Regions from separate parts of the Streptomyces vulcanius genome, predicted to be linked through region 3. Evidence: riboswitches for the same ligand, from Rfam matches in the RefSeq annotation. Region 3 holds a riboswitch; each other region holds the start of a gene.
What was found. A riboswitch is a leader RNA that binds a small molecule or an ion and turns the genes downstream of it on or off. The one in region 3 is predicted to bind cyclic di-AMP.

Region 1 (5,830 bases), on a different contig from region 3:
GGACACGCCGTACGCGAGTGCCTGGCCCCGGCCCAACGGGCCGCGCTCGTGGGGCAGGAAGCCGACCGGCTCGCGCCCCTCGTACACCACTGCCACCCGCGTACGCGGCCGTACGCGGCCCATTGCTTCGGTGAACTCCGGTTCCATGAACGGGTTGCGCGGTGCGGTCGACACTGCGCGCAGCGCGCGCCACCGACTCCGTTCCCCCTCGCCGAGATCCTCAGGACTCAGCACACGAATGCGCCCACTGCTCAACCTGACCCCCCGATCAAGTCCCCCCTGGACACAGGGAAGGTACCGCTACCAACCGGGCGCACGGTAGGTAGTGGAGCAAGTTGTTGCCAATCGGTGCAGAGGTCTTTAACCGGTCTGTACCCGGCGATGCGGGCGAACGGTGAGAGCACCGGATCGTCGTGGGCGTCTCCGGTCAACAATCAAAGGGGAGTTGGCACAAGCGTGCCGGACTTCGGCCTCGTTCGATTCGCGTCGAGTCCGCAGGGTGCGGGATCCGTATTCTCTGATCATGGCCGCACCCACCGCTAATGCCTCGCGCACCGCGTACTCCCTCATCGCCACCGACCTGGACGGAACGCTGCTGCGCGGCGACGACACCTTCTCCGACCGGTCGCTCGCCGCGCTCGCGCGGGTGTCGGCCGCCGGGGCGCGCCACCTGGTGGTGACCGGCCGGCCCGCGCCCCGGGTACGGCCGCTGCTCGACCGGCTGCACAGCAGAGGGCTCGCGGTGTGCGGCCAGGGCGCGCAGCTGTACGACGTCGGTGCCGACCGTCTGCTGTGGTCGGTCACCCTGGACCGGGAGCTGGCGGAGACCGCGATCGGCAAGATCGAGGCCGAGATCGGGGAGGTGTACGCGGCCGTGGACCAGGACGGTGTCGACGGGCTGACGCTCATCGAGCCCGGCTACACGATGCCGCACCCGACCCTGCCCGCCCTGCGCGTCGGCGACCGCGACGACCTGTGGTGCGCGCCGATCAGCAAGGTGCTGCTGCGCCATCCCGCCCTGTCCGACGACGAGTTGGCGGCCACGGCCCGCGCGGTGGTCGGTTCGCTCGCCACCGTCACCATGTCGGGTCCCGGCACGGTGGAGCTCCAGCCGTGCGGGATCACGAAGGCGACGGGCCTCGCCCTGGCCGCCGAACACCTGGGGCTGCGGCCCGAGGACACCATCGCCTTCGGTGACATGCCCAACGACATCCCGATGTTCGACTGGGCCGCCCGCGGGGTGGCGATGGCCAACGCGCATCCCGAACTCAAGGCGGTGGCCGACGAGGTGACGACGTCGAACGAGGACGACGGCGTGGCCGTCGTCCTCGAACGTCTCTGGCCGTGAGGCGCCTGGGTCAGTACGCGCCGAAGACGTTGTCGATCGAGCCGTAGCGCGCCGCCGCGTAGTTGCAGGCTGCGGTGATGTTCGCGACCGGGTCGTAGGGGTCCCACGACGTGCCGGCCACGTGGTAGGCCTGGAAGGTCGGGTCGATGGTCTGGAGCAGGCCCTTGGAGGGGGTGCCGGCGGCGGCGTTGGAGTCCCACAGGTTGATGGCGTTCGGGTTGCCCGAGGACTCCCGCATCACGTTGCGGTAGATGCCGTTGTAGGTGCCGGGGATGCCCTTCTGGGCCATGATCGCGAGCGACTCGCGGATCCACCCGTCGAGGTTGTTGGCGTATCCGGCGGTCGTCACCGTCGTGGCCGTGGTCGCGGTGGTGGCCGCGGAGGCGCCGGTGGCGCCGATGAGCGGAAGGGCGAGCACGGCCGCGCCGGTGGCGGCGACGGCGAGCGTGCGGGCGAGGCGGCGGGGACCGCGGTTCTGAGCGGCAGCAGGCATGGCGAAGTGTCCTCTCCGTCGCCTGCGAGGTGAGCTGTCGGGTTCGGGCGGGAGCTGCCCGGCCGCGTCCCGGGGAGGGACGCGGCTTCACCCCAAGCCGTAACGGAATGCCCCATGTGAAATGAAACATCCGGTCCGGCGACTTACCTGGTTCCCCCGCTCCTGCCATGGCGTTCTAGGTGGGTGTCGGAGCGGCGGCAGGATTAGGCGTCCGCTCGACAGGCCGGGAACGTATGCGAGAGCACATGTCCGGAACAAGTGGCGGATTCACAGATGACCCCTATTGACCTTGGTCTGTGGCTTATGAGGTACTTGATCCTTTGTTGCTGCAAAGCGTCAACTCGCTTGACGGGTGAGAGGGGTCGGGGTGCGGGGAACGGGAACCCGGGGAGGGTCGGTTCGTCCGGCCGAGTGAGCCAACTCACCGGCTTCCACAAGAAGGGCGAAACGGGTAATAAACCCAGATGGCCGCGTAAGGGGTGCCCGCTTCCCGGTGAGACCGCCCGAGCTGTAACCGTGGGGGCTCGTGGTGATCGAAACATGACCGGATACGCTGACTTGAGTGAGCTCAGAGACCTATCGACAAACCGCGTAATCGCCAGCAGACACCAGCAGACAGGAGACTCCTCGTGACCGTCGTCGAGCCGTTCGGGCTGAGCGTGCGGGACCAGGCTCTGGAAGCCGATGTCCAGGCCGGATTGGCGGCTGTCGAGGAAGGCTTGCTCGAGGCCACCAAGAGTGAGGTGCCGTTCATCACGGAGGCGGCCCAGCATCTGCTGCGAGCCGGAGGGAAGCGATTCCGGCCACTCCTCGTGATGCTCGCGGCGCGGTTCGGCGACCCGTACGCGCCCGGGGTCGTACCGTCGGCCGTGGTGGTGGAACTGACCCATCTGGCGACCCTGTACCACGACGACGTCATGGACGAGGCGGCGGTCCGGCGCGGGGTGCCCAGCGCCAACGCCCGCTGGGGGAACTCGCTCGCCGTCCTCACCGGCGACTTCCTCTTCGCGCGCGCCTCACACATCCTCGCCGACCTCGGCCCCGAGGCGGTCCGCGTACAGGCCGAGGCGTTCGAACGGCTGGTCACCGGCCAGATCCTGGAGACGGCGGGCCCGGTCGACGGCCGTGACCCGGTGGAGCACTACCTGGACGTCCTCGGCGGCAAGACGGGCTCCCTGGTGGCGGTCTCCTGCCGCTTCGGCGCGATGATGTCGGGCGCCGACGACACCGTGGTCGACGTGCTCACCCAGTACGGGGAGCGGCTCGGCGCCGCCTTCCAGCTGGCGGACGACGTCCTGGACATCGCCTCCGACTCCCACGAGTCCGGCAAGACCCCCGGCACCGACCTGCGCGAGGGCGTCCCCACGCTGCCGGTGCTGCGGCTGCGCGAGCGGGCGGCGCAGCAGTCGCTGCCCGAGGACGTCGCGCTGTGCGAGCTGCTCGACTCCGACCTGAGCGACGACGCCAAGCTCGCGGAGGCGGTCGCGGCCCTGCGCGCCCATCCGGCGCTCCAGCAGGCCCGCCGCGACACCGTGCGGTACGCGGAGGAGGCCCGGGCGGCGCTGGCCCCCCTCAAGGACTGCGACGCGAAGGCGGCCCTGACGGAACTCTGCGACGCGGTGGTCCACCGCGCCGGCTGACCGACGCCGCGCCGGGTTCTCCGGGAGGGCGCCGGCCCTTGCGGGACGCGGCCTGCCGGGGGTGACCCCTACGGGTCGGGAGTACGCCGCGGCCCTCGACGTCATACCCCAGACGTACGCGGAGTTGGCTCCCGGGTCTGACGCTTCTTCGTGTGCGATTTGGTCAGATGGGAACCAGGGAAAACACCACCGCTCACCGATTCGGGTGAGAATGGCGGCTCGGGGTGGGGACGTTACATCGCGAGATGACCAGCCGCCGCCGACGACGGAGGTAAGGCACACATGGCACCGAACGCATCCGACGACATCACGACCGCCGGAGACGCGGCCGACCCGCGCCTCGGGCGCCGCAAGGCCGTGCGGTACGTCGTTCCGGTCACCGTGATCGGCGTCGCGGCGGCGACCATCGGGCTGGTCCCGGCGCTCGCCGACTCGGGCGACCCCGATCTGCCGAAGATCACCGCACAGCAGCTCCTCGACAAGATCGCCGCGTCGGACGTGGAGCAGTTGTCCGGCACCGTGAAGATCACCACCGACCTGGGCCTGCCGGACCTCGGCGGGCTGGAGAGCAGCCTGCTCTCCGGCGCCACCGGAGCGGGCGGCGGCGACGGTTCGTCCGCCGACCCCTCCACCAAGCTCACCGAGCTCGCCGCAGGCACCCACACCCTGCGCGTCGCCGCCGACGGCCCCGACCGCCAGAAGCTCTCCCTGCTGGAGAACGCGGCGGAGTACAGCGTCATCCACAACGGCAAGAACGTCTGGGGCTACGACAGCGCGTCCAACGAGGTCTACCACTCCACCGTCGACGAGAGCTCCAAGGACGCGGAGACCCCCGCCACGCCCAAGGACCTCACCGAGGACGCCCTCAAGGCGGTCGACGACACCACCTCGGTCACCGTGGACGGCACCGTGCACGTGGCCGGCCGGGACGCCTACAAGCTGCTGATCAAGCCGAAGCAGTCCGGCTCCACGGTCGGCGCGATCAGCGTGGCCGTCGACGCGAAGACGGGCCTGCCGCTGAAGTTCACGCTGACCCCCGCGAGCGGCGGCGCCGCCGTCGTGGACGCCGGCTTCACCCAGGTCACCTTCGCCAAGCCCGCCGCCTCTACCTTCGACTTCACCCCGCCCAAGGGCGCGAAGGTCACCGAGGGGGACGACGAGGGGACCGCGTCGGAGGACTTCGGGATGTCCGACGACGAGCTCGCCAAGGAGCTCGACGGCCTCGACGGCCTCGAGGGCCGGGACGGTTCGCACGGCACTCCGAACGCCGACGAGCCCGACGTCCTCGGCAAGGGCTGGACCTCGGTGGCGGTCTTCGAGACCGGCGGTGCGGGAGTTCCCTCCGACTCCGAGCTGAACTCCGAACTCGGCTCCGATGCCGGCGGCGCCCTCAGCGGCTTCCTCGGCTCCTTCGGGGACAAGGTGAGCGGCAAGTTCGGCTCGGGCACGGTCTTCTCCACCCGCCTGATAAACGCCCTGGTCACGGACGACGGCAAGGTCTACGTCGGTGCGGTCACCAAGGACGCGCTGGTGAAGGCGGCGAACACCGGGAAGTAAGTAGCCTTGGGGGCCTGAGGCAAGGGGGAGCGCATGGCTGAGGGGCGGCTCATGGACGACGAACCGGTGATCCGCACCCACGGCCTGACCAAGCGCTACCGCGGCGGCCGGCCCGCCGTGGACCGCCTCGACCTGAGCGTCCCGGAGGGCAGCGTCTTCGGCTTCCTCGGGCCGAACGGCTCCGGCAAGACGACCACGATCCGCATGCTGATGGGGCTCATCGAGCCCACGTCCGGCTCGGCGCGCGTCCTGGGGCAGCCCATGCCCCGGGCGGTGCGCGGGGTCCTGCCGCACGTCGGGGCCCTCATCGAGGGCCCCGCCCTCTACGGCTTCCTCTCCGGCCGCGACAACCTCCTGCGCTACGACGCCGCCGACCCGACCGCCGACCCGCGCACCCGGCGCACACGCGTCACGGCCGCGTTGGAGCGGGTGGGACTGACGGCGGCGGCCGGCAAGAAGGCCAGGGCGTACTCGCTCGGCATGAAGCAGCGGCTGGGCCTCGCCGCCGCGCTCCTCCGGCCGCGTCGGCTCCTCGTCCTGGACGAGCCGACCAACGGCCTGGACCCACAGGGCATGCGGGAGATCCGCTCCCTGGTACGGGAGCTGGCCTCGGACGGCACCACCGTCTTCCTCTCCTCCCATCTGCTGGACGAGATCGAGCAGGTGTGCACGCACGCGGCGGTGATGGCACAGGGCCGGCTGATCACCCAGGGGTCGGTCGCCGAGCTCGCGGCGGGCGTGCGCGGCCGGCTGGTCGTCACCACGCCCGACACCGCCGACGCGGCGCGGGTG
Region 2 (5,830 bases), on a different contig from region 3:
GCTCAAGTGGTGGCAGAAGGATGCCTGGCCCGCGGTCATGGAGGCCCTCGGCGCGGACAAGAGGGGGGTGGAGGCGTACCGCCGGCCGACCCTTCCTCAGCTCACGGTCACCGGCCAGCTTCGTGCCGGCCTGCTGGCGGAGGTGCGGAGCGAGGCGCCCAGGGACAAGGGGGAGAGTGCGATCATCGACCCCAACGCGGTCAAGGCGGACGGGCCCGGCTACTCCATTCTTTCTGCTACCGGTCAGATCGGCGTCGAGACGACCGTGAATCTGATCGGCAACGGCACCTACGCCCTCCTCACCCACCCCGAGCAGCGCCGGCGGCTTCAGCGGTCACTGGGGGACGGAGACCACGCTCTCCTCGAAACCGGCGTCGAGGAACTGCTCCGCTACGACGGGCCCGTGGAACTGGCCACCTGGCGCTTCGCCACCGAGCCCCTCACCCTCGCCGGCGAGGACATCGAAGCCGGAGACCCCGTCCTGGTCGTCCTCGCCGCGGCCGACCGGGATCCCGCCCGGTTCGCCGAACCGGACACCCTCGACCTCTCCCGCCGTGACAATCAGCACCTCGGCTACGGCCACGGCATCCACTACTGCCTCGGCGCCCCGCTCGCCCGTCTGGAGGGCCGGACCGCGCTCGCCACGCTCCTCACCCGGCTCCCCGACCTGCGACTCGCCGTGGATCCGGCCGACTTGAGATGGCGCGGCGGGCTCATCATGCGGGGACTGCGCACACTGCCGGTCGAGTTCACCGCACCCGGTGCATGACTGGGGGTGACTGACCACAGGTCAGGGGCAGTGTGACCGTCCGGCGGAGCGAAGGTGACCAGCCCTCAACTCTGTGATCTTCACGTGATCTGCGCGGCATTAACTTGTGACAAGTGATCGTCTGCCGATACGTTCATTCGTCAGCGCGGCGCATATGCACACCCGTCGCACCCGCCGCGCCGGTCACTGCTGTCCAGAGAAAGGCCCTCGCATGCTCTCCGGGAACGGTCGTCACCGTCGCCCCCGTCAGGCTCCGGCCCTCCTCGTCGCCGCCGGAGTGACCGGCTCCGCCATCGCCATCCCGCTGCTCGCCGCGAGTGGCGCGAGCGCGGCCGACGGCACGGTGTGGGACAAGGTGGCGCAGTGTGAGACCGGAGGCTCGTGGAGCGCCGACGGCGGTGACGGCGAGTACGGCGGTCTGAACCTCACCCAGGACGACTGGGAGGCGTACGGCGGACTCGACTACGCCAAGAGCCCCGACCTGGCCAGCCGCAACCAGCAGATCGCCGTCGCCCAGAAGCTCCTCGCGGGCGAGGGTGTGGGCGCGTGGGGCACCTGTGCGCTGACCTCCGGGCTGACCAAGGAGTCGGGCTCGCTGAGCGTGGACACCGGCGTGGCGGGCGACTCGTCCGACTCGTCCGTGTCCTCCGGATTGTCCGACCTGTCCAAGGGGGAATCCGACGATTCTTCCGACTCTTCGGGTTCTTCCGGATCGTCCGACTCTTCCGGATCGTCCGACTCGTCGAGCTCCAACGATGCCGACAGCTCCAGTGATTCCGGCCAAGATGGCGCCGACTCGGCGACGGGTTCGACGGGTTCGCCCAGCGGTTCCTCGTCGTCCGCTTCCTCCTCCCCTACGGAGGGGTCCGGTAAGTCGGATGTGTCCGCCGGATCCGAGGGTGACTCGCGGGCGACCGACGGCTCGTCCGCAGACGCCTCCGGGACGGGTGACGCGGACGACGCGACCCAGGAGGCGGGCTCTTGGACCCTGGTCGACACCGGTTCCCTCGGCTCCGGGAAGCATCGCGGCACCCTCGCCGACGAAAGCGCGGTGGACGGCCCCGCCCCCGCCTCCTCCGGCCGTCATGCCGCCTCGACGTACATCGTTCAGGAGGGGGACTCCCTCGCCTCCATCGCCGACTCCCTTGACCTCGACGGCGGATGGCGTGCGCTCTACGACGAGAACAAGGACGTCATCGGTACCGACCCGGGCAACATCGAGGCCGGTCAGATACTCGACACGGGTATCCAATAAGGCGCAGAACGACTGAAGTTCACGCCCCACTTCGCCATCTAATGTCCGGTTTGGTGAAAGTGTGGGATGAGTCTCAGAAGCCCTGATCGTCTTTGAATTTACGTCGATGCCGTGTCTACGGTCATCACCGCTCGGCATCCCGAGCCCCGGCCGTCGCCAACGCCGAATCCTGCCAGTGGCGGCCCGGGAACAGTCGTCGCGTCAAGCGCCGTAGGCAGGAGCGGGGGACCCAAGGTAAGTGCCGGGGACAGCGGTTGACGCTGGAACCGGCTCGGGGTGAAGCCGCGCACCGCGAGGTGTGCGGCCGGGCAACTCAACCGGCCCGAACCCGACAGCTCACCTCGCAGGCGTCGGTGAGGGGATCCACCATGCTGTTTTCCAGCAAGGGCAAGCATCGCCGCCCGTCCAAGGCCACCCGCGTCGCCGCTCTCGCCGGCGTCACCGGTGTCGCCATCGCCGCCCCGCTGATGGCGGCCGGGAACGCCTCCGCCGCCACGGCCTCCGAGTGGGACACCGTCGCCCAGTGCGAGTCCGGTGGCAACTGGTCCATCAACACCGGCAACGGCTACTACGGCGGTCTGCAGTTCTCCGCGTCCACCTGGGCCGCGTACGGCGGCACGGCGTACGCCGCGCAGGCCAACCAGGCCAGCAAGTCCCAGCAGATCGAGATCGCCGAGAAGGTCCTCGCGGGCCAGGGCAAGGGTGCCTGGCCGGTCTGCGGTGTCGGTCTCTCCGGCGCCTCGTACAACGGCAGCAGCTCCTCGAGCTCGAACTCCGGCAGCAGCTCCTCCTCCTCTTCCTCCTCCAAAGAGTCCCGCTCCGACGAGCAGGCCGCCTCCCGCTCCACCGAGCGCCCGGCCGCCACCAAGAGCGAGAAGAGCAGCAAGACCGTCACCACCCCGACCGGCACGAAGGTCAAGAAGGGCGACGGCGAGTACAAGGTCGTCAAGGGCGACACCCTCAGCTCCATCGCCGAGAAGCACGACGTCAAGGGCGGCTGGCAGAAGCTGTTCGAGCTGAACAAGGACATCGTCGTGGACGCCGACCTCATCTACCCGGGTCAGCAGTTGCACCTGAAGTGACACCCGCTCGCCAGCGGGGCCACAGGCCGCTCACATGGTGGCCCCGCATCCTGAAGACCTCGTGAGGGTCACCCCCCCTGTCCCCACGGGCCCCCCGCTCCGGTGCGTGTTCCCCCGTACGCACCGGGGCGGGGTTTTCTCTGTCTGCTCCTTTGCCCGCGTGTTCGCCTCCACGCCACCCCCTCTTTGTTCCGAACTGAAACAATGGGTACCGTGCGTCCACGGGACGGTCGGTCGGCTGCCGACACCCCGAAGGCGGTTAGGCTCTAGTCGCAAGGCCCACGCGGCCCCGCACAACCAGCGTCACATCCCATGAAGGAGATGCTCGTGCCGTCCATCGACGTCGTCGTAGCCCGGGAAATCCTGGACTCCCGAGGCAACCCCACGGTCGAGGTCGAGGTCGGCCTCGACGACGGCAGCACGGGTCGTGCCGCCGTTCCGTCCGGCGCCTCCACCGGTGCCTTCGAGGCCATCGAGCTCCGCGACGGAGACCCCAACCGCTACCAGGGCAAGGGCGTCGAGAAGGCCGTCCTCGCCGTCATCGAGCAGATCGGCCCCGAGCTGGTCGGCTACGACGCCACCGAGCAGCGCCTGATCGACCAGGCCATGTTCGACCTGGACGCCACCGACAACAAGGGCTCCCTCGGCGCGAACGCGATCCTCGGCGTCTCCCTCGCCGTCGCGCACGCCGCCTCCGAGGCCAGCGACCTGCCGCTCTTCCGCTACCTGGGCGGCCCCAACGCGCACCTGCTGCCGGTGCCGATGATGAACATCCTGAACGGCGGCTCGCACGCCGACTCCAACGTGGACATCCAGGAGTTCATGATCGCCCCGATCGGCGCGGAGTCCTTCTCCGAGGCCCTGCGCTGGGGCACCGAGGTCTACCACACCCTCAAGGCCGTCCTGAAGTCCAAGGGCCTGTCCACCGGCCTCGGCGACGAGGGCGGCTTCGCCCCGAACCTGGGCTCCAACCGCGAGGCCCTCGACCTCATCCTCGAGGCCGTCAAGCAGGCCGGTTACATCCCCGGCGAGCAGATCGCCCTCGCGCTCGACGTCGCCGCCTCCGAGTTCTACAAGGAGGGCAAGTACCTCTTCGAGGGCAAGGAGCGCTCCGCCGCCGAGATGACGGAGTACTACGAGGAGCTCGTCGCGGCCTACCCGCTCGTCTCCATCGAGGACCCGCTGTTCGAGGACGACTGGGCCGGCTGGAAGGTCCTCACCGACAAGCTCGGTGACAAGGTCCAGATCGTCGGCGACGACCTGTTCGTCACCAACCCGGAGCGCCTCGCCCGCGGTATCGAGGAGGGCGCCGCCAACGCGCTGCTCGTCAAGGTCAACCAGATCGGCTCGCTGACCGAGACCCTGGACGCCGTGGAGCTGGCCCAGCGCAGCGGCTTCAAGTGCATGATGTCCCACCGCTCCGGCGAGACCGAGGACGTCACCATCGCCGACCTGGCCGTCGCCACCAACTGCGGCCAGATCAAGACCGGCGCCCCGGCCCGCTCCGAGCGCGTCGCCAAGTACAACCAGCTGCTGCGCATCGAGGAGATCCTCGACGACGCGGCGGTGTACGCAGGGCGCTCGGCCTTCCCCCGCTTCAAGGGCTGAGGCTGAGCCAAGTCGTACGTACGTCCCCGCACCCGGTCCCGTACCGTGTGCGGGGACGTACGCGTGTGAGAGGGGAGGCGGAGAGCCGATGGCAGTCAAGGACCGGGACCGTTTCTCCACCGCGACCAGGATCAAGCTGCTCGGCGAGCAGACCGCGGCCCGGGTCTACCGTTCGCAGACCAAACGCCAGGCCCGCCGCTCCCGCCTCACCGGCCGCGCAGCGCTGCTCGCGCTCGTCCTGTGCTCGCTGATCGTGGCACTCGCCTACCCGATGCGGCAGTACGTCTCCCAGCGCGCGGAGATCGCCGATCTGGAGCGGGAGAAGCAGCAGGCCAGCGAGCGGGTCGAACAGCTGCGCGACACCAAGGCGCGCTGGCAGGACGACGCGTACGCCGAGCAGCAGATCCGGCAGCGGCTGCACTATGTGATGCCGGGGGAGACCGGCTACGTCGTGATCGACCCGGACGCGGCCAAGCAGGCCCGCGCGGACCTCGGAGCGGCCGACCGCCCCTGGTACGTGAACGTCTGGGACGGCGTCGACAAGGCGGACGCCTCCGATCGATGAATCGATGAACTGACAGAGAGACAAACCCCGAAGCATGCAGAATCCCCCGCCGACCACCCCGCGCACCGAGCCCACCGACGCGGACGTCCAGGCCTTCAAACAGCAGCTCGGCCGTCCGCCGCGCGGGCTGCGCGCCATCGCGCACCGGTGCCCCTGCGGGCAGCCGGACGTCGTGGAGACGGCCCCCCGGCTGCCCGACGGCACGCCCTTCCCGACGCTCTACTACCTGACGTGCCCCAAGGCGAACTCCGCGATCGGCACGCTCGAGGCGAACGGCGTGATGAAGGAGATGACCGACCGGCTGGGCACCGACCCGGAGCTCGCCGCCGCCTACCGCGCCGCGCACGAGGACTACGTCCGCCGCCGGGACGAGATCGAGGAGCTGAAGGGCTTCCCGAGCGCGGGCGGCATGCCGGACCGCGTGAAGTGTCTGCACGTGCTCGTGGCGCACTCCCTGGCCGCCGGCCCGGGGGTGAACCCGCTCGGCGACGAGGCCCTCGCGATGCTGCCGGAGTGGTGGCGCAAGGGGACGTGCGTGACGCCTGCCGGGC
Region 3 (5,830 bases):
GGTGTCGGCGACGTAGCCGGTGATGCGCGCGCCCGCGCCCGCGTTGGTCCACAGGTTCTTGGGGCGGCGGGACTCGTTGCGCTCGATGACCGCGTTGGCGGCGGTGAGGATCGTCTGCGTGGAGCGGTAGTTCTGCTCGAGCAGGATCGTCGTCGCGTCCGGGTAGTCCTCCTCGAACTGGAGGATGTTGCGGATCGTCGCGCCCCGGAAGGCGTAGATCGACTGGTCGGCGTCACCGACGACGCAGAGCTCGGCGGGCTGGAGGTCGGACTCGCTGGGCGGTACGTCCACCGGGTGCTCGGCGGTGCCGACCAGCTCGCGCACGAGGGCGTACTGGGCGTGGTTGGTGTCCTGGTACTCGTCGACCAGGACGTGCCGGAAGCGGCGGCGGTAGTGCTCGGCGACGTCCGGGAAGGCGCGCAGCAGGTTGACCGTCGTCATGATCAGGTCGTCGAAGTCGAGCGCGTTTGCCTCGCGAAGACGCGACTGGTACATGGCGTAGGCCTGGGCGAGGGTCTTCTCGAAGCCGTCGGTGGCCTGGGCGGCGAAGTCCTCCTCGTCGATCAGCTCGTTCTTCAGGTTGCTGATCTTGGCGCTGAAGGACTTGGGCGGGAAGCGCTTGGGGTCGAGGTCCAGGTCGCGGCAGACCAGGGCCATCAGGCGCTTGGAGTCGGCGGCGTCGTAGATCGAGAAGGAGGAGGTGAAGCCGAGTTTCTTCGACTCGCGCCGCAGGATGCGTACGCACGAGCTGTGGAAGGTCATCACCCACATCGCGTTGGCGCGCGGGCCGACGAGCTGTTCGACGCGCTCCTTCATCTCGCCCGCGGCCTTGTTGGTGAAGGTGATCGCGAGGATCTGGCCCGGGTGGACGCTCCGCTCGGCGAGCAGGTGGGCGATGCGGTGGGTGAGCACACGGGTCTTGCCGGAGCCGGCCCCGGCGACGATGAGCAGGGGGGTGCCGGCGTGCGTGACGGCCGCGCGCTGGTTGTCGTTCAGCCCCTCCAGGAGCGCTGCCGCGTCGATCACCGGGCGCGGGGCGCCGTCGCGGTAGTAGGCGTCCCGGGGGTGAGCGCCCTGGTTCTGGGCACCCTGGCCGTGGGTGTCCCGGCCGCGGGCGTCCCGGTCCGGGGGCATGTCGAACTTCCCGCCGAACAGATCGTCCGGAAGCGGCTCCGGAGTGTGATCGCCCTCGGGCGGCGGGGGTTCCTCCTCGTGGCCGGCGGGGGCCTGGAGGTTCGCCAGGAAGCTGTCGTCAAAGAGGCTGCTCATCGCTCTCCGAGTCTAGGGTGCCCCACTGACAACGCGTCGCCGTCCCCCGGACATCGCCGCCCTCACCTTCCGGCACGGCGCTATCACAGCAGGTGATCCCACGTGCGGGCTTCGCTCAAGGTCACGAAAATGTATCGGGCATATCGCCCATCAACCTTCACAGGAGCCACACGAGTTGGCTACCGTGCCGAGCAGGCCACACGGATCCCCACCGGCGAACCTCGCCGGGCCGCACGGCCTCCGCCGAATCCGGTGCGCCCCCTGAGCGGCGGCCGGAGCCGGGGACCCACCGAAACTCTGGGGTGAATCGGCCCGACTCCCCTGCGGGACACGGCCGTAGGGCGCCCATCCGCCCGAACCCGACAGCTAACCCGGTAGGCGGACGATGGAAGGAGTCGCCAGTCTTGGCGTCGCAGCACCGCAAGCCGCGTTTCCCGGGCACGCGCGTGGCGGGCATACGCACGCCCGCCCTCGCCACCGCCGCCCTCACCTCCGTGGCCCTGCTCTCCCAGTCGGCGAACGCCGCGCCCGCCGACGACGGCAACCCGAGCCTGGAGGAGGTGGAGAAGAAGGTCGACGATTTCTACCGCCAGGCGGAGTCGGCGACCGAGAAGTACAACGCCGCCAGCGAGAAGACGACCAAACAGCGCAAGCAGGTCGACGGCCTGCTCGACGACGTCGCCCGGCGCACTCAGAAGCTCAACGAGGCGCGCGAGGAACTGGGTTCCTACGCCGCCGCCCAGTACCGCACCGGCGCCTCCGCTCCCGACACGTCGACCTTCGTGCTCGCGGACTCCCCGCAGGACTACTTCGACCAGACCCAGCTGATGGGCCGGCTGACCGAACGCCAGAAGGACGCGGTCGACGACTTCGTCACCGAGCAGTCGGCGACGATGAAAAAGCGCCAGGAGGCCACCGCGAGCCTCGAGTCGCTCAATGACACGCAGAGCGAGCTGAAGACCGCCAAGGCGACCGTCCAGAAGAAGCTCAGCGACGCGCGCGAGCTGCTGTCGCAGCTGACGGCCCAGGAGAAGGCGCGGCTCGCGGCGATCGAGAAGCAGAAGCAGGAGGAGGCCGCGCGCAAGGCGGCGGAACTGGCGCAGCAGCAGGCTGCCGCGGAGCGGGAGAGCGCCGCCGCGTCGTCGGACACGTCTTCCTCGTCGTCCACGTCCTCGTCGTCCTCGTCGTCCTCCAGTGACTCCTCGTACGGCACCAAGGCCGAGAAGGCGCTCGCTTTCGCCCGCGCGCAGATCGGCAAGCCGTACGTCTGGGGCGCCACCGGGCCCGACTCCTACGACTGCTCCGGCCTCACCCAGGCCGCCTGGAAGGCCGCGGGCGTCTCCCTGCCGCGCACGACCTACGACCAGGTGAACGCCGGCACCACCGTCTCCCTCTCCGACGCCCGCCCCGGCGACCTGGTCTTCTTCTACGACGACGTCAGCCACGTCGGCGTCTACATCGGCAACGGGATGATGATCCACGCGCCGAAGCCCGGCGCCTACGTCCGCGAGGAGTCGATCTACTACGACGGCGAGTCGGGCATCCACAGCGTGGTGCGACCGGCCTGAGCACGCGCCTACGGCGCCCCCGTCTGTCCTGCGCCCGCGCGTATTTCGTCGCTCCCGCGCGCGTGCCCTCCCGCAAGCCGTGCCGTGCTCCTTAGCATCGGCATCATGTCCGGCTCCCCCTCCTCCCTGCGCGCCTGGTGGGCGCGGCGTCCGCCGGTGGCCGGGGCCGCCGTACTGGCGACCGGCGTCCTGTCCGTCGGGCTGCGGCTCACGGGTTACGAGGTGCTGTCGCGCGTGACGCTGGCGCTGGCCGGCGTCGGCTGGGTGGCGCTGGGCGTGGAGTTCGTCGTACGGCTCGTGCGGGAGCGCGCGCGGTGGCGCGCCGAGGCGGGCACGCCGGGGGCGCTCACGGCGGTGGCCGCTACGGCCGTGCTGGGGACGGCCGCGTCGGCCCTGGGGTGGCAGACCCTGGCGGCGGTGCTGCTGGCCCTGGCGGCCGTGCTGTGGCCGGTGCTGATGGTGCCCGTCATGCGGCACTGGGAGCGGCGGATGCCCGGGGCCGTGTTCCTGTGCTGCGTGGCCACACAGAGCCTCGCGGTGCTGGGGGCGAGCCTCGCCGAGGCCGAGTCGGTGGCCTGGCCGGCCCGCGCCGCGCTGGTGCTGTTCTGGCTGGGGCTGGTGCTCTACGGGCTGATGCTGATCCGGTTCGACTGGCGGCAGATCGTCGTGGGCGCCGGGGACCAGTGGGTGGCGGGCGGCGCGCTCGCCGTCTCGGCGCTCGCGGGCGCGAAGCTCCTCTCGGCCGACACCGGGAGCCTGTACCTGTGGAACGACGACGACCGGGGCGTCCTGCGCACGGTGACCGTGGCGCTGCTGGTGCTCGACCTGTGCTGGTACGCCGTGCTGCTCTTCGCCGAGGTGCGATGGCCGCGCCCGCGCTACGACGTACGGCGGTGGGCGACGGTGTTCCCGATGGGGATGACGGCCGCGGGGCTGACGGCCGTGGCCACCGCCGTCGACGCCCCTGGGCTGAAGGGGCCGGGGCAGGTGCTGCTGTGGGTCGCGGCGGCCGCCTGGCTGGCCGTCGCGGCGGGCGCGGTGGCCGAGGCGTCGCGAGTGACGAGATCGTCGAGATCTACGTCCAGAGGACGGCGATGAAGATGTTGGCCACCGTCAGCAGGCCGACCAGGCCGAACAGGGGTTTCTCCACCTTCTCGTCGTCCCGTTTCACATAGACCAGGCCGAGGATCACGATCAGCAGGGCCAGCTTCACGCCGATCTTGATGTTGTTGACGTGCTGGTCGTCCGCCTGGTTGAGGCCGACCAGGATCACGCCGGTGACGAGCATCGTCGCCGCACCGTGCAGCATCGCGGGCACGAAGCGGGCCGTGCCCTGGCCCATCGCCTTCATCTGCGTGAGGAAGCCGCCCAGGAGCGCGGCGATGCCGATGATGTGCAGACCGACGAAAAGGTGGATGAGTACGTCCATGAGGCCGGATGCTAATCAGACGGGCACATGCCGCCCGACACCGCCCCTCCGCATGTGCCCCGGCTTGGATATATGTGCCATAGCAGCTCGCCGCGGCCCGATGTCCCCAATCCCCGCATCGGTCAGGGCCCCGCGCGAACCCGACGCACCAGCCCAGGGCACTGGGCGGATGCGGTCGCCCGGCGATCCGATCGTGCCATTTCCGCACATCACGTAACCAACCTCACACAGCCGGGCCTAGCGTCCTTCCCCAGGTGACCGGCTCCCCACCGCCGCCCGGGCCAGGGGCGGCAGTCGGCCACCACCGCCGAGAAAGTCCGGCGGTGGCCTGCTCCCCCTGTGCGGGCCGCCGCCGGACGCGTCAGCCGCTCTCCTCGGTCGCCGTCCGCTCCCCAGCGACGGCCGAGGCGGACCGTCTGACACCCCGTGTGTCCGTCCGACGGCCCTCGTCCGACGGCCGCACGGCCGAGGCGGTCGTACGAAAGGACGTGCAGTCCCACGTGGCAGTGCACCGTAAGTCCCGTCAGCGCCCGCTCGGCGGCAACACCGCTCGCACGGCGTTCACCCTCGCCCTCGCGGGAGCCGCGACCGCGACGGCCTTCGACGGGACCGGACAGGCCGAACCGCAGCTGACGACAGCACAGGTCAACGCCAAGGTGGACAAGCTCTACCAGGAGGCGGAGACGGCCACCGAGAAGTACAACGGCGCGCAGGAGAAGGCCACGGCCGCCGAGCGGACCCTGAGAACACTGCGGGACGAGGCCGCCCGCAAGGAGGAAAAGCTCAACGCCGCCCGGGAGGAACTGGGTTCGATGGCGGCGGCCCAGTACCGCGACGGTGGGCTCGACCCCGCAGTCCAACTGGCGCTCTCCGACCGCCCCGACACCTTCCTCGACAACGCCTCCTTCGCCGAACGCGCCGGCGACCGCCAGTCCGCCGCCGTCACCCGGGTCCGCCGGCAGCTCCGCGAGATCGAGCAGTTGCGCGGCGCGGCGCGCGTCGAACTGTCCTCCCTCAAGACCCGCCAGGCCGAGCTGCAGAAGCACAAGAAGACGATCACCGGCAAGCTGGACACGGCCCGCCGCCTGCTGTCCCGGCTGTCGGCCGCCGACCGGGCCCGGGTCGAGGCGGACCCGACCGCCGGCCGACCCGGCGACCACGCCTCACGCACCACCCCCGGCGCCCGCGAAAGCCTCCGGGCGCCGTCCGGCTCCACTGACACCCCCGCCCCCAACTCCCGCGCCTCAACCGCCGTTTCCTTCGCCTACTCCAAACTCGGCAGCCCCTATGTCTGGGGCGCGACCGGCCCCGACTCCTTCGACTGCTCGGGCCTGATGCTGGCCGCGTACCGCTCCGCCGGGGTCTCCCTGCCCCGCACCACCTACGCCCAGATCGGCGCCGGCCAACGCGTGTCCCGCGCCGAACTCCTCCCCGGAGACCTGGTGTTCTTCTACTCCGGCATCAGCCACGTCGGCCTCTACATCGGCAACGGCCAGATGATCCACGCCCCGAACCCCTCGGCCCCGGTACGCGTGGCCCCGATCGACGAGATGCCCTTCGCGGG

Region 1: it holds a riboswitch for cyclic di-AMP, as region 3 does, so the genes downstream of both, ACFPIH_RS30130 (transglycosylase SLT domain-containing protein) here and ACFPIH_RS27180 (C40 family peptidase) in region 3, are expected to answer to the same signal.
Region 2: it holds a riboswitch for cyclic di-AMP, as region 3 does, so the genes downstream of both, ACFPIH_RS02720 (transglycosylase family protein) here and ACFPIH_RS27180 (C40 family peptidase) in region 3, are expected to answer to the same signal.

Annotation. Positions count from the first base shown of each region.
Region 1 is NZ_JBHSFK010000022.1:9,646-15,475, reverse strand. It holds gene ACFPIH_RS30140 (GNAT family N-acetyltransferase) at 1-255, opposite strand, end outside; gene ACFPIH_RS30135 (HAD family hydrolase) at 524-1,348, shown strand; gene ACFPIH_RS30130 (transglycosylase SLT domain-containing protein) at 1,359-1,841, opposite strand; cyclic di-AMP (ydaO/yuaA leader) riboswitch at 1,846-2,024, opposite strand; gene ACFPIH_RS30125 (polyprenyl synthetase family protein) at 2,471-3,481, shown strand; gene ACFPIH_RS30120 (LolA family protein) at 3,764-5,038, shown strand; gene ACFPIH_RS30115 (ABC transporter ATP-binding protein) at 5,072-5,830, shown strand, end outside.
Region 2 is NZ_JBHSFK010000002.1:103,587-109,416, reverse strand. It holds partial or broken gene ACFPIH_RS02730 (cytochrome P450) at 251-769, shown strand; gene ACFPIH_RS02725 (transglycosylase family protein) at 981-2,024, shown strand; cyclic di-AMP (ydaO/yuaA leader) riboswitch at 2,221-2,389, shown strand; gene ACFPIH_RS02720 (transglycosylase family protein) at 2,393-3,106, shown strand; gene eno (phosphopyruvate hydratase) at 3,428-4,714, shown strand; gene ACFPIH_RS02710 (FtsB family cell division protein) at 4,803-5,279, shown strand; gene ACFPIH_RS02705 (DUF501 domain-containing protein) at 5,314-5,830, shown strand, end outside.
Region 3 is NZ_JBHSFK010000018.1:194,780-200,609, reverse strand. It holds gene pcrA (DNA helicase PcrA) at 1-1,269, opposite strand, end outside; cyclic di-AMP (ydaO/yuaA leader) riboswitch at 1,501-1,665, shown strand; gene ACFPIH_RS27180 (C40 family peptidase) at 1,674-2,837, shown strand; gene ACFPIH_RS27175 (tellurite resistance/C4-dicarboxylate transporter family protein) at 2,943-3,935, shown strand; gene ACFPIH_RS27170 (hypothetical protein) at 3,913-4,266, opposite strand; gene ACFPIH_RS27165 (C40 family peptidase) at 4,767-5,830, shown strand, end outside.